One region of the Enterobacter sp. fkY84-1 genome, then DNA from elsewhere that is predicted to be linked to it. Evidence: predicted binding sites of a transcription regulator. Region 1 holds the regulator's gene; each other region holds the start of a gene.
The links. Region 1 encodes PhoB, which activates phosphate uptake and scavenging genes when phosphate is short. Its sites were predicted from a motif close to CTGTCATAAAACTGNCNNAT; they were not measured.
Positions count from the first base shown of each region.

Region 1 (7,506 bases):
GCTTTTCGCTGCGCGCAAAACGGTCCGGGAAAATCTGGTAAAAGACCTGATCGTTAACCCACTGCGGGCCGTTATCCGGATAATCGACCGCAAACTGCTCCAGCCGTGCAGGCGGGAAACGGCTAAACCCCTGCGGGGTAAACCACAGCTGACGGTTGTTCCACAAAAGCTTAAAGCTGTAGCGGCGGCGCGGCTGTCCGCTGTTCAGGTCGATATTCGCCCGCCAGGCGGTGATACCCGGCTGCGGCTGGCTGCGCAGCTTGTGCATTTTCAACCCGGTCTCTTCGTTATCGATTTCGGCGCGGAGCGTCACGCGATCGGGCTGGTTTTCCCCCGCCAGCCAGAGCGTAATCACAAGGTTGTCTTTGTTTTGCTTAACAAATGGGGCAACCGGAAGGTGCCAGGCGTTTAACATCACGAATCCCCTCTGATGAAATTGACGTCACCTTGCCACAGGGTGGTTAAGGATAGCTCACCATGATGGGATTTATTGGGGGAGGAGGACGGGGGAGGAGGTAATAATGCCCGTACGGACGGCTCTCTCTCCCTTGAGGCAGGGGGCTGGGGTGAGAGGGAAACATGCGGCTATTGGGGTAATTCCGTTCACTTCATGTTCCTTGCTACTCTGTAATGCCATGGCCTGTGAACGTGCCAGGGTGGCTCAGTCGCCACCACCCTGGCGACCCGGGCTCCCGGCGGTAAATCGCCGCTTCGCGGTGCCCTCAGCTTATTCCTTCAGGCTATCGGGTCGGGCATGAGCCTGCATCCCTGCAGGCCACGCCCTCTCGGCGCATCCCTGCGCCTCGCCCCGGCCTTACGGAAACGCTTCGGCGATTTACAGCCGGACCTGGCATCGCTGTAAGCCATTCACTTCTCTGAAACCACATGCATCGCTTCAGGTTAAAAATTTCCTGGCAATCCCCTTCCACGGAACAAGTAATACAAATATTACTGTGCTTCTGCCAGCTGACGGTCGCGGCGGCATTTGAACACCCAGCCCACCAGCAGCAGCACGATCCACGCGCAGCCCACGTAGAGCGAAATGCGGGTGTCCGGATGGTAGCCAATCAGGCCAATGATAAACACCAGGAAGATCAGCCCGACGACGGTCGTCGCCACCCCGCCCGGTACTTTGAACTTCAGCGCTTTCGCCTCATCCGGCGACAGGCGACGGCGGAAGGCAATCTGCGACAGCAGGATCATGATCCACACCCACACCGTCGCGAAGGTCGCCAGGGATGCAATCACCAGGAAGACGTTCTCCGGCATGATGTAGTTCAGATAAACCGAGAACAGCAGCGCCACGGTCATCACCACAACGGTCACCCACGGCGTGCCGCGGCGTGAGGTTTTGGCGAACACCTTCGGCGCGCTGCCCTGCTCCGCCATGCCGTGCAGCATACGCCCCACGCCAAAGACGTCACTGTTGATCGCCGAAAGCGACGCGGTCAGCACCACAAAGTTCAGAATGCTAGCCGCAAAGGCAATGCCCATATGCTGGAAGGTCAGGACAAACGGGCTACCGTTGGTACCCACCTGATTCCACGGGTAGATGGACATGATCACAAACAGCGTACCCACATAAAACACCAGAATACGCATCGGCACCGAGTTGATGGCGCGCGGAATGGATTTCTCCGGGTCTTTCGCTTCCCCGGCAGTAATACCGATAATCTCGATACCGCCGTAGGCGAACATCACCATCTGCAGCGACATCACCATGCCGAGCCAGCCGTTGCTGAAGAAGCCACCGTTGCTCCAGAGGTTATGGATCCCGGTCGGCTGCCCGCCGTTGCCAATCCCCCAGATGATGATCCCGAAACCGGCCACAATCATGATGATAATGGTGGCGACCTTGAAGAAGGAGAACCAGAACTCCAGCTCGCCGAACACCTTCACGCTCATCAGGTTGACGGCGCAAATGATCAGCACCACGCTCAGCACCCAAATCCAGTGCGGCACCGCCGGGAACCAGACGCCCATATAGATGCCAAACGCCGTCACGTCGGCAATCGCCACGATCAGGATTTCGAAGCAGTAGGTCCAGCCGGTGATAAACCCGGCCAGCGGGCCGAGGTTTTCCTGCGCGTAGCGCGAGAAGGAGCTGGCAGAGGGGTTATGAACCGACATTTCGCCGAGGGCGCGCATGATGATATACGCCGCCACGCCGCCGATGATGTACGCCAGCAGCACGCTTGGACCGGCCATTTTGATGGCATCTGCCGAGCCATAAAAAAGACCGGTGCCAATAGCAGAGCCCAGCGCCATAAAGCGGATGTGGCGCGTGCTCAATCCACGTTTAAGTTTGTTAGTGCTTTCCATTTAAATCTTGCCATTCAACACGAAAAAAACAAAAAACCACGGGGCCTTAAGCCCCGTGGTTAAACAGTTTGTTGCCGTTGATTAATGGGCGTTCGATGCGACCTGACGCCCTGCAGCACGGTCCCAGATAACCGCCAGAACCAGTGCAACAACGGTAGGCATCAGCCAGGCCAGACCCTGCTCGGACAGCGGCAGACGCTGTGTCCAGGCTGGCAGAATTTCAGCGAACGCTGATGCTTTAATCCCGTCAAGGATACCAAAAATCAGGCTGATAAACATGGCTGGCGCAATAATTCGTGAGGAGTTGTTCCACCACGGGCGGGTGAAGCTCAGCACCACCAGCACGATGCACGGCGGATAGATTGCCGTCAGTACCGGAATAGAGACCTGAATCAGGTGGCTCAGACCGAGGTTGGATACCGCCATGGAGAAGATACCAAGGATAAACACCAGGGTACGGTAAGAGAGCGGCAGGTACTGCGCAAAGAACTCAGCACAGGCGCAGGTCAGGCCAACCGCGGTAACCAGGCAGGCCAGGAAGATAAGCGCCGCCAGCAGCATACTGCCTGCACCACCGAAGGTGTGCTGGACGTAGGCGTGCAGGATAGCCGCACCGTTGGCGTTCTGATCGACCAGCATCGCGCTATCGGAGCCCAGGCGGAACAGCGCCAGATACAGCAGCGTCAGGCCTACACCGGCCATCAGGCCAGCCCAGATGGTGTAGCGGGTCAGCAGACGCGCTTCGGTCACCCCGCGGGAACGCGCGGCGTTAACGATAACGATACCAAACACCATCGCGCCCAGCGTATCCATCGTCAGGTAGCCGTTCACAAAGCCGTTAGAGAACGCGGCGTTTTTATAGGCGTCCATCGCGTCGCTAATCGGGCCTGCAGGCCAGACGATAGCCGCCACCGCCAGAACAATCAGCGCCACAATTTTCAGCGGAGCCAGGAAGTTACCCACGGTATCCAGCAGCTTGCCCGGATAGAGGGAAACCAGAATCACGATAGCGAAATAGATCAGGCTGTAGATGAACAGCGGCATCGCGCCGTCACCGGTCAGCGGAGCAATACCCACTTCGAAGGAAACGGTCGCGGTACGCGGGGTGGCAAACAGCGGACCCACGGCCAGGTAGCAGACGGTAGCCAGCAGAACGCCCGCCACTTTGCCAATCGGGGTGCTGAGGCTATCCACACCGCCGCCGACTTTCGCCAGCGCGATGACGGTCAGCACCGGCAGACCCACGGCAGTAATCAGGAAACCAAACGCGGCGGTCCAGACGTGTTCACCCGCCTGTAAGCCAACCATTGGAGGGAAAATGATGTTGCCTGCGCCAACGAACAGCGCAAATGTCATAAAGCCCAGCGCGATGATGTCACGCGATTTTAAGTGATGGGTCATAAAACCTTACTGCCTGTGGATGTGGTGTTGAAAACATTGAGATTTTCGCTGCCCCTGACGGGACGATACAGCCGAAAATTTGCTCAATTTTAGCGGGATATGCTCCCGTCCTGGCGTGGAGAAGAATAGTTTTTCGATTTACCACGCAAATACAGTCGGTCTGACAGTATCTGGGGGGCAATTTAAACGCTTATAACGTTTAAAGGCAAGGTGGGATCGTAAAACCAGAACAATATGCCAGCATGAAAACACACTCCAGCACAATACGCTAATTATAAGAAAAACCCATGGCTAATCATGCGAACAAAAAACAGCCAGCCGTATAAAATTCACACGCGTTTCGCTTGACTGCAAAGCAAACGGGCCAGCGATGGCTGACCCGTGGAAAGGTAAAATGACACACCTGCCGTCAGGCGATCTTTTTGGCAATTAATCGTTCCGGGATCACGAAGCTGAAGCGGGTTCCTTTACCCAGGGTACTCTGAATATCGAGACGGCTTTCATGGTGATTCACCGCGTGTTTCACAATCGCCAGCCCCAGGCCGCTTCCGCCCGTCTGCCGCGATCGCGCTTTATCCACGCGATAGAAGCGCTCGGTCAGACGCGGAATATGCTCCGGCGCGATCCCCGGCCCGTTGTCTTCCACGCTAAACTCGGCCCCCGTTGGAGTATGCTGCCAGCGCACCACGATCTCCGTCCCTTCCGGCGTATGGTTTACCGCGTTATACACCAGGTTGGAGATAGCGCTGCGCAGCTCATCTTCACTGCCCAGCACCTTTAGCGTGTTGTCGACCTCAAAGGTCAGGTGGTGCTTTTTGTGGCTTAACGTCTGCGCTTCACGCTCCACGACCCGCAGCATCATCGGCACATCAATAGTGTCATTCAGCGCGAGCGTGGGTGCCGCTTCAATCTTCGAGAGCGTCAGCAGCTGCTTCACCAGGCCTTCCATCCGGTGCGTTTGCTCGCGCATGGTGTGCAGCGCTTTTTCACGCGGCGCACCTTCCAGCGTTTGCTCCTGCATCATCTCCAGGTAGCCCTGAAGCACGGTCAGCGGGGTACGCAATTCGTGACTGACGTTGGCGAAGAAGTTGCGGCGCGCCCCTTCCAGCTGGTGCATCTGGGTGACATCGCGCGCCACCATCAGCCACTGCTTATCGCTGTAGGGCATCACGCGGATCTCCAGATGGCGACCGTTATTGAGCTTGAGATTGTGCGGACGGGTAAAATCACGCTTTTTCAGGTACAGCGTAAACTCGGGATAACGCAGAAGGTTGAGGATATTCTGGCCATTATCATCCGGCCAGCGCAGGCCCAGCAGCTGCTGCGCCAGGCCGTTACACCAGAAGATCGTCCCTTCTTCGGTGGTCAGAATGACCGCATCCGGTAGCGACTCCGCACCGCTGCGAAAACGCTTAATCAGGCTTCCCAGCTCGCGGCGGCGCTTTTTATTTCGCATCTGCATCTGGTGCAGACCGTACAGCAGCGGCTCCCAGCTGCCGCTTCCGGGCGGCGGCGTCATGCTTCGATCAACCCACAGCCACCAGGAGAGGCGCAGCAGGTTCCAGAAATGCCAGATCAGCAGCCCGGTGACCGACGCCAGCAGAAACCACGGCAGATGTCCAAGAAAGGCCCCCAGAATGAAGGCCGGAATACAGCATAAGATCAGTTCAAAGACGAGCCTTTTCCATGACAGACGTTCCAGCACGCGTCACACTCCTGTCATTGTTCAGAAACGGGTAGAAAAACGATAACCCGTGCCGCGGACCGTCTGCACCATGCGATCGTGGCCGCTCAGTTCCAGCGCTTTTCGCAGGCGGCGGATATGTACGTCAACCGTCCGGTCTTCGACATACACGTTAGTTCCCCAGACGTTATTCAGCAACTGCTCGCGGCTGTACACGCGTTCCGGGTGGGTCATAAAGAAGTGCAGAAGTTTAAATTCGGTAGGCCCCATGTCGAGGGGATTTTCACCGGTCATCACGCGGTGAGAAGTCGGATCAAGGCTCAGCCCCTGCATCTCAATCACCTCTTCCACCGCCATCGGCGAAATACGGCGCATCACGGCTTTAATGCGGGCCACCAGCTCTTTGGGGGAGAACGGTTTGGTAATGTAATCGTCCGCGCCGGTCTCCAGACCGCGCACACGATCCTCTTCTTCTCCGCGCGCCGTAAGCATCACAACCGGGATGTCGCGGGTCAGCGCTTCACGCTTCAGGTGTTTGATAAACTGCAGTCCGGAGCCGCCGGGCAGCATCCAGTCCAGCAGAATCAGATCGGGCCAGGGTTCATTCAGCTGGTTCACTGCGCTGTCATAATCTTCCGCTTCAACCGGCTGGAAGCCGTTTTGCTCGAGCACGAAGCACACCATTTCACGAATTGGAGCTTCATCTTCTACGACCAGAATACGTCTCGCCATACTTTGCCCTGTCTTATCTTATTTACGTTACAAGTTTGTAATTCGGCGCCATTATGCGTCAGATTTATGACAGATTTATGAAAAACAGTACCACTATAAATGGCAAACTGTTGTTTTATTACAGCGGTTATTTTCCCTTCTCTGAACGTTTATAATCCTGCTTTCTCTTTTTTGCCACGGATCAGCTATGCGCATACTTCACACCTCGGACTGGCATCTGGGTCAAAATTTTTACAGCAAAAGCCGTGCGGCTGAACATGAAGCGTTCCTGAACTGGCTGCTGGAAACGGCCCGGACGCATGAGGTGGACGCGATTATCGTGGCGGGAGATATTTTTGATACCGGCTCGCCGCCGAGCTATGCCCGTGAGCTGTACAACCGCTTCGTGGTGAATCTGCAGCAAACCGGCTGTCATCTGGTGATTGTCGCCGGCAACCATGATTCCGTCGCGACGCTTAACGAATCCCGCGACATCCTGGCGTTTCTCAATACCACCGTCGTCGCCAGCGCCGGGCACGCCCCGCAGATCCTGAAAAAGCGCGACGGGTCGCCCGGGGCGGTACTGTGTCCGATTCCCTTTTTGCGTCCGCGCGACATCGTGCAAAGCCAGGCGGGGCTGTCGGGCGCGGAAAAGCAGCAGCATTTGTTACAGGCGATCGCCGATTATTACCGCCAGCAGCACGCCGAAGCCTGTGCCCTGCGCGGTGACCAGCCGATTCCGGTGATTGCGACCGGGCACCTCACCACCGTCGGGGCCAGTAAAAGTGACGCCGTGCGTGACATCTATATCGGCACGCTGGATGCCTTTCCGGCGCAGCACTTCCCGCCAGCCGACTACATTGCGCTCGGGCACATCCACCGGGCGCAGATCGTCGGCGGCTGCGAGCACATCCGCTACTGCGGCTCGCCTCTTTCGCTCAGCTTTGACGAAACGGGCAAAGCCAAATCCGTGCATCTGGTGAGCTTTCGCGAGGGCAAACTCAGCGCCGTCGACACGCTGGAGGTGCCCGTAACTCAACCGCTGGCGGTCCTGAAAGGCGATCTCGATGCCATCACCGCCCAGCTGGAGCAGTGGCGCGGCGTCGAGCAAGATCCCCCCATCTGGCTGGACATCGAAATCACCACCGACGACTACCTGCACGATATGCAGCGGAAAATCCAGGCGCTGACCGAAGACCTGCCGGTAGAGGTCTTGCTGGTGCGCCGCAGCCGCGAGCAGCGCGAGAAAATTCTGCTAAGCGCTCAACGCGAAACGCTCAGTGAACTGGGGGTCGAAGAGGTATTTGAACGCAGGCTCTCACAGGAGGAGATTGACGATGCGAAGCGCGCAAGACTCAGCGAACTGTTCAGCCATACCCTGCATGCGC
Region 1 covers NZ_CP169393.1:984,409-991,914, reverse strand. Annotated here, with positions in the region: gene malZ (maltodextrin glucosidase) at 1-415, opposite strand, end outside; gene proY (proline-specific permease ProY) at 949-2,322, opposite strand; gene brnQ (branched-chain amino acid transporter carrier protein BrnQ) at 2,404-3,723, opposite strand; gene phoR (phosphate regulon sensor histidine kinase PhoR) at 4,133-5,428, opposite strand; gene phoB (phosphate response regulator transcription factor PhoB) at 5,450-6,139, opposite strand; gene sbcD (exonuclease subunit SbcD) at 6,327-7,506, shown strand, end outside.

Region 2 (7,506 bases), 390 kb from region 1:
ACCGACTCTCTGGTGGCGGGCATTCTGGGTACGGCGGGCTGCGTCGGCCTCTGGGGCTACCTGCTGTATCAGGGCGTTGTCGACCCGCTCGGCGGCGTGAAGAGCCTGTGGCCGCTGTTCGGTATCTCTAACCAGATGCTGGCTGCCGTGGCGCTGGTGCTCGGCACCGTGGTCCTGGTGAAGATGAAGCGCACCAAATACATCTGGGTCACCGTGGTGCCTGCGCTGTGGCTGCTGCTCTGCACCACCTGGGCGCTTGGCCTGAAGCTGTTCAGCGCCAACCCGCAGCTGGAAGGCTTCTTCTTCATGGCTAACCAGTACAAAGAGAAGATTGCCGCAGGCGGCGCAGACCTGACTGCCCAGCAGATTGCCAACATGAACCATATCGTGGTGAACAACTACACCAACGCGGGTCTGAGCATTCTGTTCCTGGTGGTGGTATACAGCATTATCTTCTACGGCATCAACACCTGGTTGAAAGTGCGTAACGCTGAAGGCCGCACGGATAAAGAAACCCCGTACGTGCCGGTGCCGGAAGGCGGCGTGAAGACCTCTTCACACCACTAAAACAATGGCGGGTGGCGCTGCGCTGACCCGCCCTACAACGGTACTGTAGGCCCGGATCGCTGCGCGCCACCGGGCTTTTTCTTATCAGGACACGTTATGTTTGGTAACTTAGGCGAAGCAAAAAAATACCTCGGTCAGGCGGCGAAAATGCTGATTGGCATTCCGGACTATGACAACTACGTTGAGCATATGAAGACCAACCATCCGGATAAGCCATACATGACCTACACCGAATTCTTCCGCGAGCGTCAGGAAGCGCGCTACGGCGGAAGTGGAGAAGGCGGCGTCCGCTGCTGCTAAAGGAGAGACCATGACCCCGATTGCCGTTACCCTGCTGACCGGTTTCCTCGGCGCCGGTAAAACCACCCTGCTGCGCCACATTCTGAACGAGCAGCACGGCTTCAAAATCGCCGTCATCGAAAACGAATTTGGCGAAGTCTCCGTAGACGACCAGCTGATTGGCGATCGCGCCACGCAGATCAAAACCCTGACCAACGGCTGCATCTGCTGCACCCGCTCTAACGAGCTGGAAGACGCCCTGCTGGACCTGCTCGACAGCCGCGATCGCGGTGAAATCGACTTTGACCGTCTGGTGATCGAGTGCACCGGCATGGCTGACCCCGGCCCGATTATTCAGACCTTTTTCTCTCACGAAATCCTCTGCCAGCGCTACCTGCTGGACGGCGTGATTGCCCTGGTCGATGCGGTCCACGCGGACGAGCAGATGAACCAGTTCACCATCGCCCAGTCTCAGGTGGGCTACGCCGACCGCATCCTGCTGACCAAAACCGACGTGGCGGGCGAAAGCGTTAAGCTTCGCGAGCGCCTGACGCGCATCAACTCCCGCGCGCCAATTTACACGGTGACGCACGGCGATATCGACCTGTCCCAGCTGTTCAACACCAACGGCTTTATGCTGGAGGAGAATGTCACCGCGAAACCGCGCTTCCACTTTATGGGAGACAAGCAAAACGACGTGGCGTCAATTGTGGTGGAGCTGGATTATCCGGTGGATATCAGCGAAGTCTCCCGCGTAATGGAGAACCTGCTGCTGTCGTTTGCCGACAAGCTGCTGCGCTACAAAGGGATGCTGTGGATTGACGGCGAGCCCAACCGCCTGCTGTTCCAGGGCGTGCAGCGCCTGTACAGCGCCGACTGGGACCGACCGTGGGGCGATGAACCGCCGCACAGCGTGATGGTGTTTATAGGCATCCAACTGCCGGAAGAGGAGATTCGGGCGGCGTTTGCGGGGCTGAAGAAATAGCCTCCCCGCTTAACTATGCGATCCGAACAATCCCCTCTCCCCTATGGGGAGAGGGGTGAGCGGTAAACTTATTTCACCGCCTCCGGCAGCGTCACAATCCACAGCTCGCTGTCGGACTCCGGCTTCTTCAGCGGCTTCACGCTGAGCGTGGTTTCCACCGGTTTATCATCCAGCGTCAGCTTGCCTTCCGCGTTCACCCGGTAATCCTTAAGCTTCTTGCCCTCGACCGGGTTTTGCATCGCGACCTTCACGCCAAAATCGTTATCGTTCGCCACCGCAAGCGTTTTGCTGTCGATCAGCGCCAGTCCTTCAGCCTTCTCCTGCTGCCAGCCCAGCGCGCGAAGATCGACCACCTGCGTTTTTGCCGCAAGGGTAATGCCGCGCTGCGCCAGGGTTTTCTCATCATCAAACTCCGGATATTCGCCCGGCTTGTCGAAGGCGGTCAGGTCACTCGCCTTGCTGAGATCCACCTTGTAAATCAGGTTACGCATCCCGTCGTTTTTATCGCTTCCCTGCTCAATCAGCAGGATGTGCTGATTATCGATCGCCACGATGTCGCCGATTTTGGCATCGCTGTTTTTGTCGTAGGCCGCGCTGTCGATAGGGTAACCGTACATCGCGGTTTTGCCGGTCGCCGGGTCGAAACTCACCAGACGGGTGAACAGCGCCTGCTTTTTGCTCTTCCCGTCGATGTCCAGCGTGCTTTGCACGGCGGCGATAATCCGCCCGTCCGGCATCCGGGTCAGGCCTTCAAAGCCCCGGTTGGGCTGGCGCCATTTGATGATGTTTGGCAGACCGCCCGCGATAGATTTTTCCCCTTCCGCGGCCTGCGGCCCGTGGATCGCGAGGATCTTGCCTTTGCTGTCGACGTTAATCAGGAACGGGCCGTACTCGTCGCACAGCCAGTAGCCGCCTTTGCCGTCCGGCGTAATGCCTTCCGTATCCAGTCCGCGGTTATCACCTTTCAGAACCTTGAGGGTGTCGCTGAACGCCACTTCATTGGTGGAGCCAATCACGCCGCTTTGCAGCGGCAGACCGTTAATCTCGCCTTTATCGTCGTGCAGCGGGCGGGCATCAACCGCCTCCGCTTTGCCGTTCTGGACGCGGATGGTCATCAGGAGCGGCGCGAAATCCGGCGTAACAAAGATTTTGGCTTCGTTTTTACCCATTTTTGGCGCATCGGCGTTGGGACCGCGATCGGTCACGGTCGCAAACGTCAGGGCATCGCCCTGCTTGCCCGTAAACAGCAGGCCAGAGCCAATCCCCACCGGAAGCCCGTTCGGGAACGCATCGGCAAACGCGCCGCTGTATTTCACATGGGAGCCGTCAGGGAAGCTGACGATATAGCGCTCAGCGGTAGGCTGCGCAGCCAGGCCAGAGAAAGAGAGCGCACAACCGATAAGCACAGGAATAATTTTTCTTTTCATATTGTTAGTGTCCAGTGAGTGAAGCCAACAACGTAAAGAATAAACGTGTCAGAAAAATGACATAGAAAGGCAACCGGCGTGCGCGGGTGAACGTATATTCATTGCCCTGAAATGTAAGGTTGTGTTGTATTGTGTGACATCTGAAATACTTCTGGAAATTATTAGAAACCCAATTAATTCACCTCTAATCACTATCCCTTCCTCGTTCAGTTTATGTTTAGTCAAAAAATTAAACGGTGCCTAAACGTCCGAACATCACGCGTTGACACCTCGACAATCAAACATCGATGCAACATTTCAAATAAAAAAGTTAACAATATCAGCATAAAACAGCGACCTTCATCACATTTGCAGTCATAAACATCGCTTGTTAAGGTGCCCCCAGATGAATTTAATGACGAGGCATAAAACATGAAAAAACTGAATATCCTTCTTCTTTCTGCTCTGACCGCCCTCTCGGGTTCCGCTCTGGCAATGGGCGGCAGCATTGAGCAGGGTAAAAACTTTACCAACCTTAACCTCGAGATGGGGAAATCCTCATCCGGCCTGTATGCCGAAAGCAACTGGCTTAAAAACACCGATGACGGTACCCAGACCGGCGGCGTGGGCGCAGGCTACAACCTGGAAGTGGGCCCAGTGATGCTGAATGCGGGTGCCAAAGCCATTTACATCGGCCCGAAGAAAGGCGATAACGGCGTGGCGTTCCCGATCGGCGGCGGTGTGAACGTTGCCCTGACCGACAGCATCCACGTGTACGGTGAAGGCTACGTGGCGCCAGAAGGGCTGAACAACAGCGTGAAAAACTACGTGGAAGCCAACGGCGGCGTAAGCTGGACGCCGATTACGCCAGTGACCCTGAAAGTGGGCTACCGCCACGTGAGCGTTGATGGCAAGGACGGCCGCCCTGGCCACACGCTGATTGACGGCGCATATGTAGGCGGTGGAGTCACCTTCTGATGAAACACCGCATGACCGCGCTTTGCGTTCTGAGCCTCACGCTGATGCTCACCGGCTGCGTCCAGTACAAATGGGTGAAACCGGGCGTCAGCGATGCGGAAATGAATAAAAAGCTCACGGAATGCGAAGCGCAGGCGCTGATCGATCTTCCCCCGGATAACGTGGTGACCGGTTCGAGCTCGGAAAAAACGGACAAATCGAAAAAGAAAAAGGATATTTCCACGAGCTACACGGTTGAAGACGCGAATGAATATCGCCGGGATACGCTGGTTGACAGCTGCATGTTCAAAAGCGGCTGGGACAAGATCGAAGTGCAATAACTCCATAAAAAAACCTGCCGGTTGGCAGGTTTTTTTTATGGCCTCTTACTGACGCACCACCACCAGCTTCTGGTTCACAAACTCTTTGATCCCCAGATCCGACAGCTCGCGTCCGTAACCGGAGCGCTTCACGCCGCCGAACGGCAGCTCTGGCGCGGTATCGGTGAGCCAGTTGATATACACCATCCCGGTCTCAATCCGCGACGCCATCTTCTTCGCACGCTCGATATTCTGGCTGAATACCGCCCCACCCAGGCCGTAGTGGGAGTCGTTCGCCAGCGCGACCGCCTCGTCGTCGTTTTTCACCACGTACATCTGCGCCACCGGGCCGAAGAACTCTTCAAAGTACGCCGGGTTGTCGCGCGAGATGTTCGTCAGGATCGTCGGTTCAAAAAAGCTCCCGTCGCGCTGCACCGGCTTGCCGCCATAGTGCAGCGTCGCGCCGTTTTTCACCGCCTCGTTGACCTGTTTGGTCAGCGTTTCCAGAGCATCTTTCGACGACAGCGGCCCCAGCGTGGTGCTTTCGTCGAGCGGATCGCCAATCTTCACCTGCTTAAATGCCTCGGTGAATTTGCTCAGGAAGGCGTCGGCAATCTTTTCATGCAGGATAAAGCGCTTCGCCGCGGTACAGACCTGCCCGGCGTTGTTGAGCCGCGCATTCACGCCAATCCTGACGGCTTTGTCCAGGTCCGCATCGTCCAGCACCACGAACACGTCGTTACCGCCCAGTTCAAGGGTGGATTTCTTGATGTGCTTCGCCGCCTGCGCGGCCACCACGCTGCCGGCTTTTTCGGAGCCGGTCAGCGCTGCACCCTGCACGCGATCGTCAGCAATGATGTTCGCCACCTGCTCGGACGAGATAAACAGGTTGGTCCATGCGCCTTCCGGCGCCCCCGCCTCGCGCACCAGGTGCGCAAAGGTCTCGGCGCAGTGCGGCACGATGCTGGCATGCTTGGCGATAACGGGGTTACCCGCCGCCAGGTTTGGCGCCAGAACGCGCATCAGCTGGTAATACGGGAAGTTCCACGGCTCAACGGCCATCAGCACGCCGATGGGGTGATGTTCCACCCACGCTTCCCCGAGTTCGGATTGATACTTCACCGGGGCCAGGAACTGCTTCGCGTTGTCGGCGTAGTAGCGGGCGATCTGCGCGCACAGCTTCACTTCGCCACGGCTCTGTTCGATGAGCTTACCCATCTCCTGACTGGCAATTTTCGCCAGCTCCTCGGTGCGCTCGTCGATCAGATCGGCAAGCTTATGCAGCACCGGCAGGCGCTGATTGATGTCGCCTTTCGCCCAGTCCGAATGGTAAAGCGCATCGGCCGCCTTCAGCGCCGCTTCGATATCCGCGTCGGTATGTGAGGGGTATTCTTTGATGAGCTGGTTAGTGGCAGGATTTACTGTCTGATAAGCCATGTCGAATCTCCTTGTTTTACCGCTTAGGGTATTAAGGGTAGTCAACATGACTGGCTGTGGACGTAAAGTTGGGTATATCCGGAGATTTCTGAAAGACATTACGACCCTGCCATCCACAGACAGGGGTCAGTATCGTATCTTTGCTTCATATTCCTTCAACACTTCTTACTTTGCCCATGTAGGAATAGTTTGTTCTGACACGTTTTTCACAGTGTAGCCATCATTCCCCTGATTGCCTTTAATACATTTTATTTCATCAAAACCCCATTTACCATTACGGTCAGAAAAATAAACTGTATATTTCTCAGTATCAAAACCAAAATATTTCTCATTTGGATGCTTGAAAGTTTTACTGCCGCAAGAGAAATTATCCCTCCACTCAACATCAGTAGAATAATTCAACACATAATAGGCAACAACGTCAAGACTGCCAGTGACAAACGTCATAAGTAAAGTCAGTAACATCAAAGCCCCCAAAATATTGAAAAGTGTATATCCTTGAAATTTATCTGCAGTCGTAACAAATATCACATAGGTTACTAACTGCAAAATAAAAGAGAATAACACGAAGAATGCAGTAAGCTTCCATAAGAACTCAACCCAAGGGCTAGAAGATAAATCCAGATTGCTGATTTGAAAAAAAAGACTTGCTGAGAAGGCGCTTGATAACGCATAGCATAATGATATAAAAGAAAATAATACCAGCCTTATTTTTTTGATACTCTTGTATCCGTTTATTTCCAGGATAAAAATTGTAAGAATACTACTTATCGCAATTAGAACGACGAAAATCATAAGGAGCACTTTCGCCATATAAATAAACTTTATATTAATTAAAAACGGAATTAATATAAAAGAACACCATGCAATAAGAGATGTCCATCCTGCTACCTTACTAATCCATAGTTCATTTTCAAAGCGTGTAAAAAGATTAACAATCTCGCTACTTCTTTCTTTTCTTACATATATTACGATGATAAGCGCAGCAAATAATACATAAGATATGTATATACTTGCAGGGCTTTTTATTTTTATAAGAATGAGGCAAACCACATAGAAAAACAACAAAAAGAGATCGACAGATTTACTTTTCACTCCATTGATGATGCGAATCTTTAAAGTCATTTAATTTCACTCTATGAATAAGACAATCGATTTAATCTTCAAAAAATCTATTGCTACATTATGACAAAATGCAAGCAGTTTTTTTCACATAAGTATAAAAGCGAAATGACTATTTCGTTTATTACACAACATATTTTGCACTTTCCCCCCGCTTCCCTCTATCCTTAACCCATGGAAAAAATAGCTGAACTCAAACGCGCCAAGCTGCTGGCGCTGTCGCTGCTGCTGGTTGCCGCCGCGGCCTTTATCACCACCCTGTTCCTGCCGCAGACCTTCTGGGTGCGCGGCGTCAAGGCCATTGCCGAGGCGGCAATGGTCGGCGCGCTGGCGGACTGGTTTGCGGTGGTCGCGCTGTTCCGCCGGGTGCCGATTCCCTTTATCTCCCGCCATACGGCGATCATCCCGCGCAATAAGGACCGGATCGGCGACA
Region 2 covers NZ_CP169393.1:595,638-603,143, reverse strand. Annotated here, with positions in the region: gene ACEPLT_RS02845 (carbon starvation CstA family protein) at 1-567, shown strand, start outside; gene ACEPLT_RS02840 (YbdD/YjiX family protein) at 664-867, shown strand; gene yjiA (GTPase) at 878-1,831, shown strand; gene ACEPLT_RS02830 (esterase-like activity of phytase family protein) at 1,900-3,258, opposite strand; gene ACEPLT_RS02825 (YfaZ family outer membrane protein) at 3,670-4,215, shown strand; gene ACEPLT_RS02820 (hypothetical protein) at 4,215-4,535, shown strand; gene ACEPLT_RS02815 (NAD-dependent succinate-semialdehyde dehydrogenase) at 4,581-5,951, opposite strand; gene ACEPLT_RS02810 (hypothetical protein) at 6,117-7,076, opposite strand; gene ACEPLT_RS02805 (DUF445 domain-containing protein) at 7,248-7,506, shown strand, end outside.
Region 2: the regulator PhoB is predicted to act here: its motif matches at 3,304-3,323, upstream of ACEPLT_RS02830 (esterase-like activity of phytase family protein).

Region 3 (7,506 bases), 1.8 Mb from region 1:
GTTATCGCCCACGAAATCAGCCATATCGCAAACGGTGACATGGTGACCATGACCCTGATTCAGGGCGTGGTAAACACCTTCGTGATCTTTATCTCCCGTATTCTGGCGCAGATTGCCGCTGGCTTCATTGGCGGCAACCGTGACGAAGGCGAAGAGAGCAACGGCAACCCGCTGATCTATTTTGCCGTGTCGATGGTGCTGGAACTGGTATTCGGTATTCTGGCGAGCATCATCACGATGTGGTTCTCCCGCCACCGTGAATTCCACGCGGATGCCGGTTCTGCGAAGCTGGTTGGTCGCGAGAAGATGATTGCCGCGCTGCAGCGTCTGAAAACCTCCTACGAGCCGCAGGAAGCGAACAGCATGATGGCCTTCTGCATTAACGGTAAATCCAAATCGCTGAGCGAGCTGTTTATGTCTCACCCGCCGCTGGATAAACGTATTGAAGCGCTGCGCAGTGGGGAATACCTGAAGTAACGCAACAAAACACAATAAGCCGGGCAGGAGAACACTCCGCCCGGCTTTTTTTATGCCTGAACCCTAGGCTGGGTCACCCGCAGGCCGCTGACGATAGCCGCGAGGGTGGCAAGTACACCGGCGGTGAGGAGGGCAACATGGTTGCCGTTCTGGCCTGCGAGGTTAAACATCAGGGCGACCAGCGCTGCACCGGTGCTTTGCCCAAGCAGACGCGCGGTTCCCAACATGCCGCTGGCCCCTCCGCTACGATGGCGCGGTGCTGAGGTGATAATGGTGTGGTTATTGGGGGACTGGAAAAGCCCAAACCCCGCGCCGCAGAGGATCATGCGCCAGATGATGTCCAGATCGGAAGGCGACGAGGGCAGCAATGCCAGTGCGAAAAGGCCTGTCGCCATTACCGCCAGCCCCAGCGCCCCGAGTAAACCGGCGTGAACGCGTTCAATTAAGTACCCTGCCAGCGGGGCCATCACCATGGTCGCCAGCGGCCAGGGGGTGAGCAGCAGTCCGGTCTCCACTTCTGACCGGCCTACCACGCTCTGCAGAAAGAAGGGCAGAGAAACCAGAGCCAGCATCTGGGCGCAAAACGAGCAGACGGACGTGCAAATGGAGAGTGAAAAGAGAGGAATACGCAGCAGATCAACGGGCAGCAAAGGCGCGGGGAGGGTGAGCTGGCGGCGAACAAAGAAGAAGCCGATCGCCAGCAGGGCGATGAGCTCCGCGCCGGTAAGCATCAGCGATTGTCCTTGCGCAAAGCCGCTCAGCGCCGTAATCAGCAGGCCGAAGGTCAGGGCATTCATCACCGCACTCGTCACGTCGAAGCGCGGCATGCTGATTTTGGGACCGTTAGCGGGAAGAAAGCGCAGGGCAAAGAAGATGGCGAGGATACCCAGCGGCACGTTAATGGCGAACAGCCATTGCCATGACGCGACGGAAAGGATCGCCGCCGCAATGGTTGGCCCTGCGGCTGAAGAGACGGCCACAATAAATGAGTTTATCCCCATCCCGCGCCCCAGATGGCGCTGCGGATAAATCAAACGGATCAGCGCCGTGTTTACGCTCATCAGCGCCGCGCCGCCAAAGCCCTGGGCGATGCGCGCAAGCGTCAGGGTATGCAGTGAATCTGAAAGGGCGCAGAACAGGGAGGTAAACGTGAAAACCACCAGGCCACACTGATACACCCGGCGATAGCCGAACATATCGCCCAGGAAAGAGAACGAGAGCAGTGAAACCACAATCGCAATCTGGTAGGCGTTAACAATCCAAATCGAACTGGCGGGTGAGGCATGCAGGTCGCTGGCGATGGTTGGCAGGGCAACGTTCGCAATCGCGCCGTCAAGGACGGCCATGGAGATACCGATAATGATGGTCGCTATTGCGCCATACCGCTGGGGTAAGGGCAGGCCATCGGAAAGATTCTTGTCCATCAGGAGTAAAAAGCTCAGCGTGAAATTATTCTCAGGGTAACTATTTTAGCATTGTTACAGCCGCGATATGTCGCAGATTTGTAACGAAGTAAACGCGGATTGATTGCAGCTGACATGACGGGAACTTATAATAAAAACCAGTTCTGATTTTTATAAAACACTCGCTATGAGGTGGTAAATGGCTATTGCGGATTTGGATAAACAACCAGATTCTGTTTCTTCCGTGCTGAAGGTGTTTGGCATCTTACAGGCGCTTGGAGAAGAGCGTGAAATAGGTATTACAGAGCTGTCACAGCGCGTGATGATGTCAAAAAGCACCGTTTATCGCTTTTTGCAAACCATGAAGTCACTGGGTTACGTTGCGCAGGAAGGCGAGTCTGAAAAATATTCTCTGACGCTGAAGCTGTTTGAACTGGGGGCGCGTGCGCTACAAAACGTTGACCTGATCCGCAGCGCGGACATTCAGATGCGTGAAATCTCTCGCCTGACCAAAGAGACCATTCATCTCGGTGCGCTGGATGAAGACAGCATCGTTTACATCCATAAAATCGACTCCATGTACAATCTGCGCATGTATTCGCGCATTGGGCGCCGCAACCCGCTCTACAGTACCGCGATTGGTAAGGTTCTGCTGGCGTGGCGCGATCGCGAGGAAGTGGAGCAGATCCTCGAAGGCGTGGAATACAAGCGCAGCACGGAACGAACCATTACCAGTACGGAAGCGCTGCTGACGGTGCTCGACCGCGTGCGCGAGCAAGGGTATGGCGAAGATAACGAAGAGCAGGAAGAGGGGCTGCGCTGTATCGGCGTCCCGGTATTTGACCGCTTTGGGGTGGTGATTGCAGGCTTAAGTATCTCTTTCCCAACCTTACGCTTCTCCGAAGAGCGTCTGCATGAGTATGTGACTATTCTGCACACTGCCGCACGTAAAATTTCTGAACAGATGGGCTATCACGACTACCCGTTTTAATCCCTGCTGAAATGAAAAAACGCCGCATCTGATGCGGCGTTTTTTATGCCTCATGAACCTGGCTGATTAGCCGTTATCAATCACGACGGATGTTTTACGCAGTACAGGACATTGGGTTAAGCCAATGATCCCGCTGTCAGTATGCAGATACTGGGCGGTGCTCATTCCTTGTGCGGTTAGGTATTTACACTGAATGCCTAACCCGGCTGCGTTTTCGGTGCTCCCCACAAGCACACCATAGCCCGTTAACAGGAGGCCAATCCAGACAAGGGCCAGTGCAATAATTGTTCGAATGATGAATCGCATTATTACCTCTTTTATCGTTGTTATCGTAATGCTAGCGTAACGTGTCTACGCAATGAAACAAGTGCAGCATTCTTAAAAACCGCGATGGAGGCGCAGTTAGTCCTTGTTTAAGATAAGCGTGATAATCTCGTTACATCAGGTCCTTAGACGGAGTGTGGAGTGAAAAAAATACGCTGGGTAATTCTGATTATCGTACTGATAGCGTGCGTGGTGTTATGGACGCAGACGATCAATGTGATGTGCGATCAGGATGTACAGTTTTTTAGCGGCGTTTGCGCAATCAACAAATTTATTCCGTGGTAATACACATTTTTTCTCAACGTGATTTCCTTCCTTCACGCCAGTGGTAAAATAGACGTTTTTATTGAGGTGGTGAAATGGGTGAGTTACTGAATTCAGGGCTGCTGAATATGGCATCCCTGATGATTTCTTTGGTGGTTCTGCTTGTGGGGCTGGTCATCTGGTTTTTCGTGAATCGGGCCAGTTCGCGTACAAATGAGCAGATCGAACTGCTGGAAGCACTGCTCGATCAGCAAAAACGCCAGAATGCATTGCTACGCCGTCTTTGCGAGGCTAACGAACCGGAAGAGAAAGACGCGCCGAAAGACGCGGTCGCTGAAGATAACAAAGACGAAGACGACTTTATCCGCCTGGTGGCTGAGCGTTAATCTTTTTTGTCCTGGGAGGTGGCTGTGGTCTGGAAAAATCCCTGGTATGACCCCTCCCTGAAACATCATACCCCGAACGGTTTTCGTAATACCCTTCCTGTCGGACATCAACCCGGTGACCTTGACCGTTGGCGTAAAGCGCGCAAAGAGGCCGGTTTACCGAAGCCGCCCGCGCTGGGTTATGACGATTTCATCCGCCAGTGGTGGCAACCGGTTGAGCTTGCGGCATCTCATGAAGATGGGGTGTGGTGGCTCGGACACGCGAGTGTGTTGCTGCAGCTGGACGGCAATATCATCCTTACCGATCCGGTGTTTTCTCGACGCGCTTCTCCGCTGCCTTTCCTGGGACCCCAGCGCAAAACGCCTCCCGTACTGTCTGTCGAGCAACTTCATCAGCTTGATGCGGTTGTCATCTCCCATAATCATTACGATCATCTTGATGACGCAACCATTCGCAGGATCCTCAAGCGCTTTCCCGACGTCTGTTGTTTCGTTCCGTTGGGCCTGGCCGACTGGTTTCGTCGCCGGGGAGCAAAACGCGTGGTCGAACTCGACTGGTGGCAGAGTTTAACCTGGCAGGGGATGACGCTGACCGCCGTGCCGGCACAGCACTGGAGCATGCGCACGCCATGGAACCGCAATCGTTCCTTATGGTGCGGCTGGGTGATGGAAGGACGGCATCACCGTTTCTGGTTCAGCGGTGATACCGGCTATTCGCCTGAGCTGTTGTTGATTCCTGAACGCCTGGGCCAGATAGATGCCGCCGCGTTGCCGATTGGTGCCTATGCCCCACGATGGTTCATGGCTGTTCATCATATGGATCCGCAATCAGCGGTGGCATTGTGGCAGCAGTTGGGTTGCCCTCTGGCGTTTCCAATTCACTGGGGCGTGTTTGAACTGGCAGATGAAGCTTTAGATGAACCTGTGCAGGAGTTAACTGACGCGCTCGATAATTTAGCACCAGTTAATCATTCTTTCAGGATACTGAAAATTGGTGAATATTTATCCTTCTAAACGAAGCGATAAATTGTTGCATATATTCTTGATGTAAACGCGCCTGGGAATGTTTTATTTTTATCGAAACGTTTTGCTTGCCTTCTTTTGATGCAGAGTCATAAAAATTTCATTATTTTGGTGCATAACGCTGTTTATTCGCTGGTGCATTTTAATACAGATGGAAGCGGGTTTTTAACAGTGTTTTTTCTCTGAAACAATTTGGTCGCGTTACAATGATTTAAGCATAACTTTTCACAAATTGTTCTAACTCAATCAGGACGAAAGATTTCTTTTCCTGGTTGCTGGACGGTTCGTAATGAATGAGCTATGTTAAAAAAGTCTTAGATTACAGCGGTTGTGCAAGCAATGCTGGGTCTTTGTTACGCAGCAGGGCTGTCTGTACGCGATGCGCATAATTGTGCAAAACCTGACAGGCACTGTTCGAATTTGTGCGGCGGATCGAGACATGTTTAAAAATGGCTTGCCATATTAAACATAGTGTGTGATAACACGTTTTGGGTCAAACGAGGTACAGTTCTGTTTATGTGTGGCATTTTCAGTAAAGAAGTCCTGAGTAAACACGTTGTCGTTGAATACCGCTTCTCTGCCGAACCTTATATTAGTGCCTCATGCAGTAATGTCTCAGTTTTATCTCAGTTAATGCCTGCGGGCTAAGAAAACACTCTAAGGAATTTTGCAAAATGGCAAAGATTAAAGGTCAAGTTAAGTGGTTCAACGAGTCTAAAGGTTTTGGTTTCATTACTCCTGCTGACGGCAGCAAAGACGTGTTCGTACACTTCTCTGCAATCCAGGGTAACGGCTTCAAAACTCTGGCTGAAGGCCAGAACGTTGAGTTCGAAATTCAGGACGGCCAGAAAGGCCCAGCTGCAGTTAACGTAACTGCTATCTGATCGAACCGCTGCTGACTGAAGTGCCCGGCACTTCACTCTCAGACATAAAGCCTCGCCTGTCGCGGGGCTTTTTTATGTCCCTTATCTTTCAAAATATTACCATCCACGGTCTTGTTAGTAACTTGTTGCAAAGCTGCGAGGTTAGTAGCACTGTTTTGCCACCCTAAACCCATCTTTTCCCGTTAAATCAGTGCGTTGTTTTACAGTCCTGGGGTTCAGGTGAAGAAGAAATCGATAGCGACCGTCGGAAATTTCACGCCGGCGCGTTTTGTGCTGCTCTGTTTAGCTATTTTTTGTAGTCTGGCTTTTCTGCTGGGCCGCGTTGCCTGGCTGCAAATCATTAAGCCTGACAATCTGGTGAAGCAGGAAGATATGCGATCCCTCCGCCAGCTGGCGATTGATGCGCCGCGCGGCATGATAATGGATCGCGAGGGCCGCCCTCTGGCGGTGAGCGTGCCTGTCCAGGCCGTCTGGGCCGATCCTAAGACGGTGCTGGCAAAAGGGGGCGTCAGCCTTGATGAGCGCTGGCAGGCGCTGGCCAGCGCGCTGCATCTCTCCCTCGGCACGCTCTCGGCACGCATCAACGCCAACCCGCAGGGTCGTTTTATTTACCTTGCCCGCCAGGTCGATCCGGCACAGGCAAAGTGGATCGATAAACTGAATCTGCCCGGCATCAATTTACGCGACGAGTCCCGCCGTTTTTATCCTGCTGGCCATGTGGCAGCGAACCTGATTGGTTTCACCAATATTGACGGGCAGGGCATTGAAGGTGTGGAAAAGAGCTTCAACGCCCAACTCACCGGCAAGCCGGGCGTGCGTCAGGTGAGGGAAGATCGCTATGGGCGCGTGGTTGAAAACCTGACTGAAATCGCGCCCTCACCGGCGCATAACATTCAGTTAAGTATTGACGAGCGGCTGCAAACCATCACCGAAGATGCGCTCGACAATGCCGTGGCCTGGAACAAGGCCGAGTCGGGGGCATCGGTATTAATTGATATCCCAACCGGGGAAATACTCGCGATGGCGAGCTATCCGGATTTCAATCCCAATAATCGGGAAGGCGCGACGATAAATGATTTCCGCAACCGCGCGATCAGCGATACGTTCGAACCCGGTTCGACCGTCAAGCCGCTGGTGCTGATGACGGCCCTGCAGCAGGGCCTGGTCCAGCCGGACAGCGTGATTGACACCCATCCGTATACCCTTGACGGGCATCGCATTCGCGACGTGGGCTATTACCCTGAGCTGACGATGACCGGGATCCTGCAAAAATCGAGCGACACCGGCGTTTCCCGGCTTTCTCTGGCGATGCCCGTTCAGCACCTTATTGATACCTATCGAAACTTTGGTTTTGGCACCAATACGGGGCTTGGCTTAACGGGGGAAAGTTCAGGGCTGTTGCCACAGCGTAAATACTGGAGCCAGCTCGATCGCGCGACCTTTGCCTTCGGCTACGGGCTGATGGTCACGCCGCTCCAGCTGGCCCACGTCTACGCCACGATTGGCGGGTTCGGGCTTGAGCGTCCTCTCTCCATCACCCGCATCGATCCCCCCGTTATCGGGCACCGCGTCATGCCGGAAGAGATTGCGCACGAAGTGGAGCACATGATGGAGAGCGTTGCGCTGCCGGGCGGCGGTGGCGTTAAGGCTGCCGTGCGTGATTACCGGGTGGCGGTGAAAACCGGCACGGCGAAGAAAATTGACGATAGCGGGAAGTATGTCGATAAATACGTCGCCTACACCGCGGGCGTTGC
Region 3 covers NZ_CP169393.1:2,827,553-2,835,058, reverse strand. Annotated here, with positions in the region: gene htpX (protease HtpX) at 1-477, shown strand, start outside; gene ACEPLT_RS13610 (MFS transporter) at 528-1,901, opposite strand; gene kdgR (DNA-binding transcriptional regulator KdgR) at 2,080-2,871, shown strand; gene ACEPLT_RS13600 (YobH family protein) at 2,938-3,177, opposite strand; gene mgrB (PhoP/PhoQ regulator MgrB) at 3,337-3,480, shown strand; gene ACEPLT_RS13590 (YebO family protein) at 3,555-3,845, shown strand; gene ACEPLT_RS13585 (MBL fold metallo-hydrolase) at 3,870-4,859, shown strand; partial or broken gene ACEPLT_RS13580 (DUF2627 domain-containing protein) at 5,385-5,529, shown strand; gene cspE (transcription antiterminator/RNA stability regulator CspE) at 5,543-5,752, shown strand; gene ftsI (peptidoglycan glycosyltransferase FtsI) at 5,972-7,506, shown strand, end outside.
Region 3: the regulator PhoB is predicted to act here: its motif matches at 1,969-1,988, upstream of kdgR (DNA-binding transcriptional regulator KdgR).

Region 4 (7,506 bases), 150 kb from region 1:
GTCCGGCGTCATGCACAGCGGCTTTTCGGAAAACACGTGCTTGCCCGCGCGCAGGATCTGGCGGTTAATCTGTGCATGCAGGTGGTTCGGCGTGCAGTTGTGCACCACGTGCAAATCAGGGTGCGCGAGCAGCTCCTCAACGCTACCGTACACGTGCGGTACGTTTAGCAGGCGCGCCTTTTCCTGCGCCTTAACGAGCGAGCCGTCGCACAGCGCGACCACCTGAACAAACCCAAGGCGCCTGAGCGCCTCGATATGTGCCGGGCCAATAAACCCGCTGCCGACGATCCCGACGTTAATCATGGCTGCCCCCTGCGGCGAAATCGTCAAACGCGCGCCCGGCAACCGGAATGATGTGGCGGCGGATAAATTCGCTGCCCTCACTCGCGCCGGTATCGCCATCCTTCAGGCAGCACTCCCACTCCAGCACCGCCCAGCCGTCATAGTCGTACTGGGTCAGCTTGCTGAAGATGCCCTTAAAGTCGATTTGCCCGTCACCGGGCGAGCGAAAGCGTCCGGCGCGGTTGATCCACGGCTGGTAGCCGCCGTAGACGCCGCTGCGCCCGCTGGGGCGGAACTCCGCATCCTTGACGTGGAACGCTTTAATGCGCGCGTGGAAGATATCGATAAAGGCCAGGTAGTCCATCTGCTGAAGCAGCATATGGCTCGGGTCGTAGAGAATGTTGCAGCGCGGATGGTTGTCCACCAGCGCAAGAAAACGCTCGAAGGTCACGCCGTCGTGCAGATCTTCCCCGGGATGCAGCTCAAAGCAGACGTCCACGCCCTGCTCGTCGAAGGTATCCAGAATCGGCCGCCAGCGGGTCGCCAGCTCCTCGAACGCCTCCTGAAAGCGCTGCTCGTTATGCGGCGGCCACGGATAGAAAAACGGCCACGCCAGCGAGCCGGAGAAGGTCGCGTGTGCTTTCAGACCTAATCTTGCCGAGGCGACCGCCCCCTGCTTCAGCTTCTCCGTGGCCCACGCCCGACGCGCAGCATCGTTACCGCGCACGGAAGCGGGCGCAAAGTGGTCAAACGCGTCGCTGTAGGCAGGGTTCACCGCCACGAGCTGCCCTTCCAGATGGGTCGACAGTTCGCTGATAACCAGCCCGTGCGCGGCCAGCTTAGCGGCGATGTCGTCGCAGTAGGTCTGGCTCTCCGCCGCTTTCTCGACGTCAAAGATGTGCGGATGGTTGCAGGGGATCTGTACCGCCTTATAACCTTTACCTGCCGCCCATTCAGCCAGCCCGTCGAGCGAATTAAACGGCGCTTCTGCGCCAATAAACTGCGACAGAAAAATGCCGGGTCCTTTCATCGTCCTCATACCACCCCCTGAACGTTACGCCTTGTCATCGTCATACTTAAACGTGAGAAGGAAAATCAGCGCGATCGCCGCGGCCGCTACCGCCGGGATCCACCAGAATGTCACCCACGCCTGCGGCACGGTCTGCCCTGCCACCAGGCGGTTATAGAGCGCGCCGGAAATCTGCGAGCCGAGCAGCATGCCGATGCCGTAGGTGAACATCACGATCATGCTCTGGGCCTGGCCTTTCACCTTTTCGCCCGCCACGCGGTCGGTGTAGATAAAGCCGACGACAAAGAAGAAATCGTAGCAGACGCCGTGGAGCAGGATGCCGAGATACAGCAGGATGCGCCCCTCCTCGCTGACGCCCAGTGCGAACATGGCGTAACGCACAAACCACGCCAGCATGCCGATCAGCAGCATGACCTTCACGCCCAGACGGCGGAACAGCAGCGGAATAACCAGCATGAAGACGATCTCGGACATCTGCCCGAAGGACATGGCGGTGCTGACGTCGGCAATTCCCGCATCCGCCAGATACGAGGCGGTGTAGGCGTAATAGGTGCCGAGCGGGACGGAGATCAGCATCGCGCAGACGGAGAAGACGAAAAAGTGGCGGGTTTTGAGCAGCGCAAAGGCATCCGCGCAGAAAAGATCGCGCACCTTCACCGGCAGGCCTTTCGCCGGAGCAGGCGTGTGCGGCAGCGTCAGGCTGTAAAGCGCCAGCAGCACGGAGCTGGCCGCCGCCACCTGAAAGATGGTAACGCTGGACGCCACGCCGGTGACGCCGATGAAAATGCCCGCCACGATCCAGCCGATGGTGCCGAACACGCGCACCACCGGGAAGGTTTTATCCACGTTTGCCAGGCTGTGAAACGCGATGTTGTTGGTCAGCGCCAGCGTCGGCATGTAGCAGAGCGTGTAGCCAAACAGCAGGCCAATCAGCAGCGCGCCGTTCTCGGCAATCAGCGCCCCCGGCACGAACCAGAGGATCGCCGCGCCCGCCAGGTGCATCACCGCCATCACCTTCTGCGAGGCGAAGAAGCGGTCCACCAGCATGCCGAGCACGAACGGCGAGAGAATGGAGGCGATAGGCCCGGCGGAGAACGCATCGCCAATCAGCAGAGACATGTTGTGCTGGGTCATCACCAGGCCGAGCGTAACCGACCAGCTACCCCAGATAAAAAACTGCAGAAACATCATCAGCGACAGCCGCGGCACCAGCAGCCGATGCTGCGCTATCGTCTTTTCACTACTTTCAGTTGACACCATAATAAGCCTCACCCGGAAAAAGTAATCGATTACAAAATGATTCAAATGAAAAGTAATCGATTACAAAATAAAGATCCTGTGGATCGAAACAGATTTGGGAGGGGGGTCACGATAAAGATGAAGCAGTGTTTTGTAGGCCCGGTAAGCGCAGCGCCACCGGGCGTGAAGGCAGTTGCGGTCTGGTTTGGTGCGGTCTGTTGCCCTCACCCCGGCCCTCTCCCACAGGGAGAGGGAGAAAAACGGGCTACTTTTTGCGTGAGAGCTTAAACGCGATAAACAGGAACACCACCCATACCGGCAGCAGCATTGCTGAAAGTCGCATCTCATCCATGGTGCACATCAGCACCAGAATCAACGCCAGAAACGCGATACAGAGGTAGTTCCCCGCCGGGTAAAGCAGCGCCTTGAACTGCGTTTCGCGCCCCTTGCGGCGCATCGCGGCGCGGAATCGCAGGTGCGCGAGGCAGATCATGATCCAGTTCAGCAGCAGCGTAGCGACAACCAGCGCCATCAGCAGGCCGAAGGCCTCTTTCGGCAGCAGATAGTTGATCAGCACCACCAGCGAGGTAATCGCCCCGGAAAGGAACAGCGAGTTCACCGGCACGCCGCGACGGCTGACGCGGGTGAGGAATTTCGGCGCGTTACCCTGCACGGAGAGACCAAACAGCATGCGGCTGTTGGAGTAAACGCCGCTGTTATAGACCGACAGCGACGCCACCAGAATGACGAAGTTCAGCGCAGAAGCCACCACGTTGCTGTTCAGATCGTGGAAAATCATCACGAACGGGCTGCTGTCTGACTTCACTTCCACCCACGGGTAGAGCGCCAGCAGCACCACCAGCGAGCCGATATAGAACAGCAGGATACGGTACACCACCTGGTTAACCGCTTTCGGAATGCTTGTATGCGGGTCGCGCGCTTCCGCGGCGGTGATGCCAATCAGCTCCAGCCCGCCGAAGGAGAACATGATCACCGCCAGCGAGAGGATGAGCCCTTTCCAGCCGGTTGCCAGGAAGCCGCCGTGCTGCCAAAGGTTATCGATCGTGGCGCGCTCGCCGCCGTGGCCAGAGAACAGCAGCCACAGGCCGAAGCCGATCATGCCGATAATCGCCAGCACCTTGATCAGCGCAAACCAGAACTCGGTTTCACCATACAGGCGCACGTTGACGAGGTTAACGGCGTTAATGATGATGAAGAAGGCCGCCGCCCAGATCCACGTGGGCACGTCCGGCAGCCAGTACTGCATGTAGATGCCGGCGGCGGTCAGCTCCGCCATCCCCACCAGCACGAACATCACCCAGTAGTTCCAGCCGGAGAGGAAGCCTGCGAACGGACCCCAGTATTTATAGGCAAAATGCGCGAATGAGCCTGACACCGGCTCTTCAACGACCATCTCGCCAAGCTGGCGCATGATCAGGAAGGCGATAATCCCGGCGATACCGTAACCCAGCAGCACCGCAGGACCGGCCATCTGAATAGCGGGGCCGATGCCGAGAAAGAGCCCGGTACCGATTGCGCCGCCAAGGGCAATTAACTGAATATGTCGATTTTGCAAACCACGTTGCAGCGTCGGATTCTGATCCGACGAGGCTTCAGCGCTACCATGGCCTGAAGCGGATGACGCGTCTTTCACGTCCTACCCCTGTCTCTTTTTTAGAAGGGGCACGTTTTAACACTTCATGCTGGCGGTAGCAAGTTTAACGCCGGGAGCACGGCATGCCCCCGGCGATGCAAGGTTATGAGCCGATGATCCCGCCGTCCGCTTTGACGATGACCACCGTTGAGGAACGCGGGCGTCCGTTCGGGTTCACGTCTGGCCAGTTGGAAACAGCGCGAGGGTTAGCAGGGTCGGTGATATCATCCCCGCCCTCCCCCGGATGCTGAATGTTGATGAACAGCGTCCGGTTATCCGGCGTAAACGCAATCCCGGTGATTTCACACCCGCGCGGTCCGGTCAGGAAACGACGATACTCGTTGGTGCCCGGAATGGTGGCCACCATCTGGTTATTGCCCATCCCCTCGTAGGCTTTCTTATTGATGGTGCTGGAAGAGACGTCGGTCTGGATCCACAGCACGCCCTGATGATCGAACGACAGGCCATCGGGGCTGCCGAAGGCCGCCCCCTGCATGGAACCTTTAGCCTTCGGATCGTCGCTGTCGGTCCGCCCGCCCATCACCAGAATATCCCACTTAAAGCGAGCGGCAGCAGGATCGGCCCCCTCTTCGTGCCAGTGCATAATATGACCAAACACGTTATTAGCGCGCGGGTTGGCAGCATCAACCGGTGCCTTACCCTCCTTCCCGCGATCGCTGTTGTTGGTGAGCGTACAGTAGACGCTGCCGCTGGCGTGCGGGTCGACCGCTATCCACTCGGGGCGATCCATCTTCGTTGCCCCCACGGCGTCTGCCGCCAGGCGGGTTTTAATCAGCAGATCGCCCTGGTTTTCAAACCCGTTGCTCTTATCCAGACCCTTTTGCCCGAAGATCAGCGGCAGCCAGTCGCCGCTCCCGTCTTCGTTGAAGCGGGCAACGTACAGCGTGCCGGACGTCAGCAGCTGCATATTGGCTTCACGGTTCGCGGGATCGTATTTTTTGTCCGAGACAAACTTATAGATGTACTCGAACTTCTGGTCGTCCCCCATATAGACCACCACGCGGCTATCGGCGGCAAGCGTGACGGCCGCCCCCTCATGCTTGAAGCGGCCCAGGGCGGTGTGCTTGCGCGGCGTGGAGGTCGGGTTATAGGGATCGATCTCCACGACCCAGCCGAAGCGGTTAGGTTCGTTAGGGGTTTTATCAACGCTAAATCGCTCGTCCACCTCGTTCCAGCGGTAGGATTCATCGCTGTCGCTGATCCCGTAGCGTTTTTCCAGCGGGTTGAGATCGGTTTTTTTGACAAAAATATCCGACCAGTTCTCCTCGCAGGTGAGATAGGTGCCCCATGGCGTATGGCCGTTGGCGCAGTTCTGCATGGTGCCCAGCACGCGCTCCCCCTGCGGGTCGGCGGCGGTTTTCATTAAGTCCTGATGCCGCGCCGGGCCGGTAAGCTGCATCGGCGTATTGACGGTAATGCGGCGGGCATACGAAGACGGGCGAACCACCTGCCAGTCGCTGCCCGATTTTTTCACTTCCACCACCGACACGCCCATCGCGTTCTGCCCCTTGCGGGCCTTGTCGAGGCTCCAGTTCGCCGTACCGTCGGTAAACAGCATCCCGTTGTCGATGTACTCATGGTTCATTGCCAGCAGGCCATGCTCCGGGTTTTGCTCCCCCTGCGGCAGGCTAAACCACGCCATGCCGTCATGATGCATGCCCGCCTGCGCAGCCTGTTCGTCCGCGGTGTTGCTGGCATCCGGCTTAAAGGCCGGCATGTTGTTTTTGATCCCCGTCGGGTCACCCCAGCGATAGAACGGGCGGGCAATATAGCCTTCCGGCACCCTCACCGTATCTTCCGTGGAGACGTCGATGCTGGTAAAGCCCAGGGAAACCGCTTTTGCCAGTGCAGAAGGCTTTGATACCGCGGCAATCGCATTTTCGGGTTTGATCAGAAAGGGGAATGAAACGGCAGCGCCCGCCACGGCGCCCATCTGGAGAAAACGACGGCGGGAGAGGAACACCTCTGCCACCTCGGAGAATACCGGGTTCGCGCTGCGGTTAGCGATGTCGTCGCGATGTTCTTTTTTAAAAACGGATTTGAGGGGTCTGCCCATAGCGGCTTCCTGTCATTGGCCAAGAGGTAAGGAGTCGGCGACCAGTCTAAGAAGCTTTTATTACAATTTTATAACACAACGGCGGAGGTGTGGGGCGTCCCTGCCCCGGATAACGAGGTGGAACGCTTAGAACTCGTAGCCAACCGAGACCTTAAAGGTACGCGGCTCGCCCTGCGTGATGTAGGTGCCGGAATCGTCCACGCTGGCCCAGTAGTTTTCATTGGTCACGTTGTCGATGCCCGCGCGCACCGTCATCTGGTTTGCATTGTGGTTCACCGCGAAGCGATAGCGCATCCCCAGATCCAGCGTGGTGTAGCTGTCGATCTTTTTGGTGTTGGCAAGATCGGCGTACTGCGCGCCAGAGTGGTTGACGCGGGCGGTCGCCGTCAGGCCATCAATCGGCTTGATGTCATACTCTGCCCCCAGCACGGCGTAGAAGTTCGGGACACCAATGGCATCGTTGCCCTGATTTACGCCGTTTTTGGTTTTGGTCAGCTCCGCCTGCAGCCAGGTGGCGCTGGCGTTGAGGCGCATCCCGAGCATCGGCTCGCCGAAGACGTTCAGCTCCACGCCGCGGTTACGCTGCTCGGCGTCCAGGCCGTAGTGATTGTTGCTGTCGAGGATCGCCGACGGCATCTTGATCTCAAACAGCGCAAGCGATCCGCCCACGCGCCCAAAGTCCGCCTTCACGCCCACTTCGTTCTGCTTAGAGTGAACGATGCCGGTGCTCTGGCCGTAGTTGGTGGCGGTGTTAGGCGCGGTTTTGCCCGGCTGCAGCGCTTCGGTGTGGTTAGCATAGAGGGAGATGTCTTCCCACGGCTTGTAGACCACGCCGTAGGTTGGCATCCAGCGGCTGCCGTCGAAGCCGTCTGCCGCGTTTTCCGCACCGGTAACTTTGTTATACCCGCGAATGACCACCTTCTGATGGCGCGCGCCAGCAGTGAACAGCAGCTTGTCGTCCAGCACGCCCAGGGTATCGCTCAACAGCCAGCCCTGGGTGCGGGTGCGCCCGCTGGTCAGCGGATCGCTGTACTTCCCGCCTGAGCCGTTGAGATTGGTGCTGTCCGGCATATCGACGCCGGTGTTGTGGTAGATGTTGGTGGTCGGGTTATCCTTCGTCGCCGACATTTTCCACGCGATCTTTTCATTTTTGGTCATCGCAGAATAGCCAACGTTGACCTTGTGCGAGACGAAGCCGGTATTGAAATTACCGCGAATGCCCGC
Region 4 covers NZ_CP169393.1:1,132,895-1,140,400, reverse strand. Annotated here, with positions in the region: gene ACEPLT_RS05305 (Gfo/Idh/MocA family protein) at 1-303, opposite strand, end outside; gene ACEPLT_RS05300 (sugar phosphate isomerase/epimerase family protein) at 296-1,321, opposite strand; gene ACEPLT_RS05295 (MFS transporter) at 1,337-2,572, opposite strand; gene pheP (phenylalanine transporter) at 2,817-4,205, opposite strand; gene ACEPLT_RS05285 (PhoX family protein) at 4,309-6,282, opposite strand; gene ACEPLT_RS05280 (TonB-dependent receptor) at 6,409-7,506, opposite strand, start outside.
Region 4: the regulator PhoB is predicted to act here: its motif matches at 6,340-6,359, upstream of ACEPLT_RS05285 (PhoX family protein).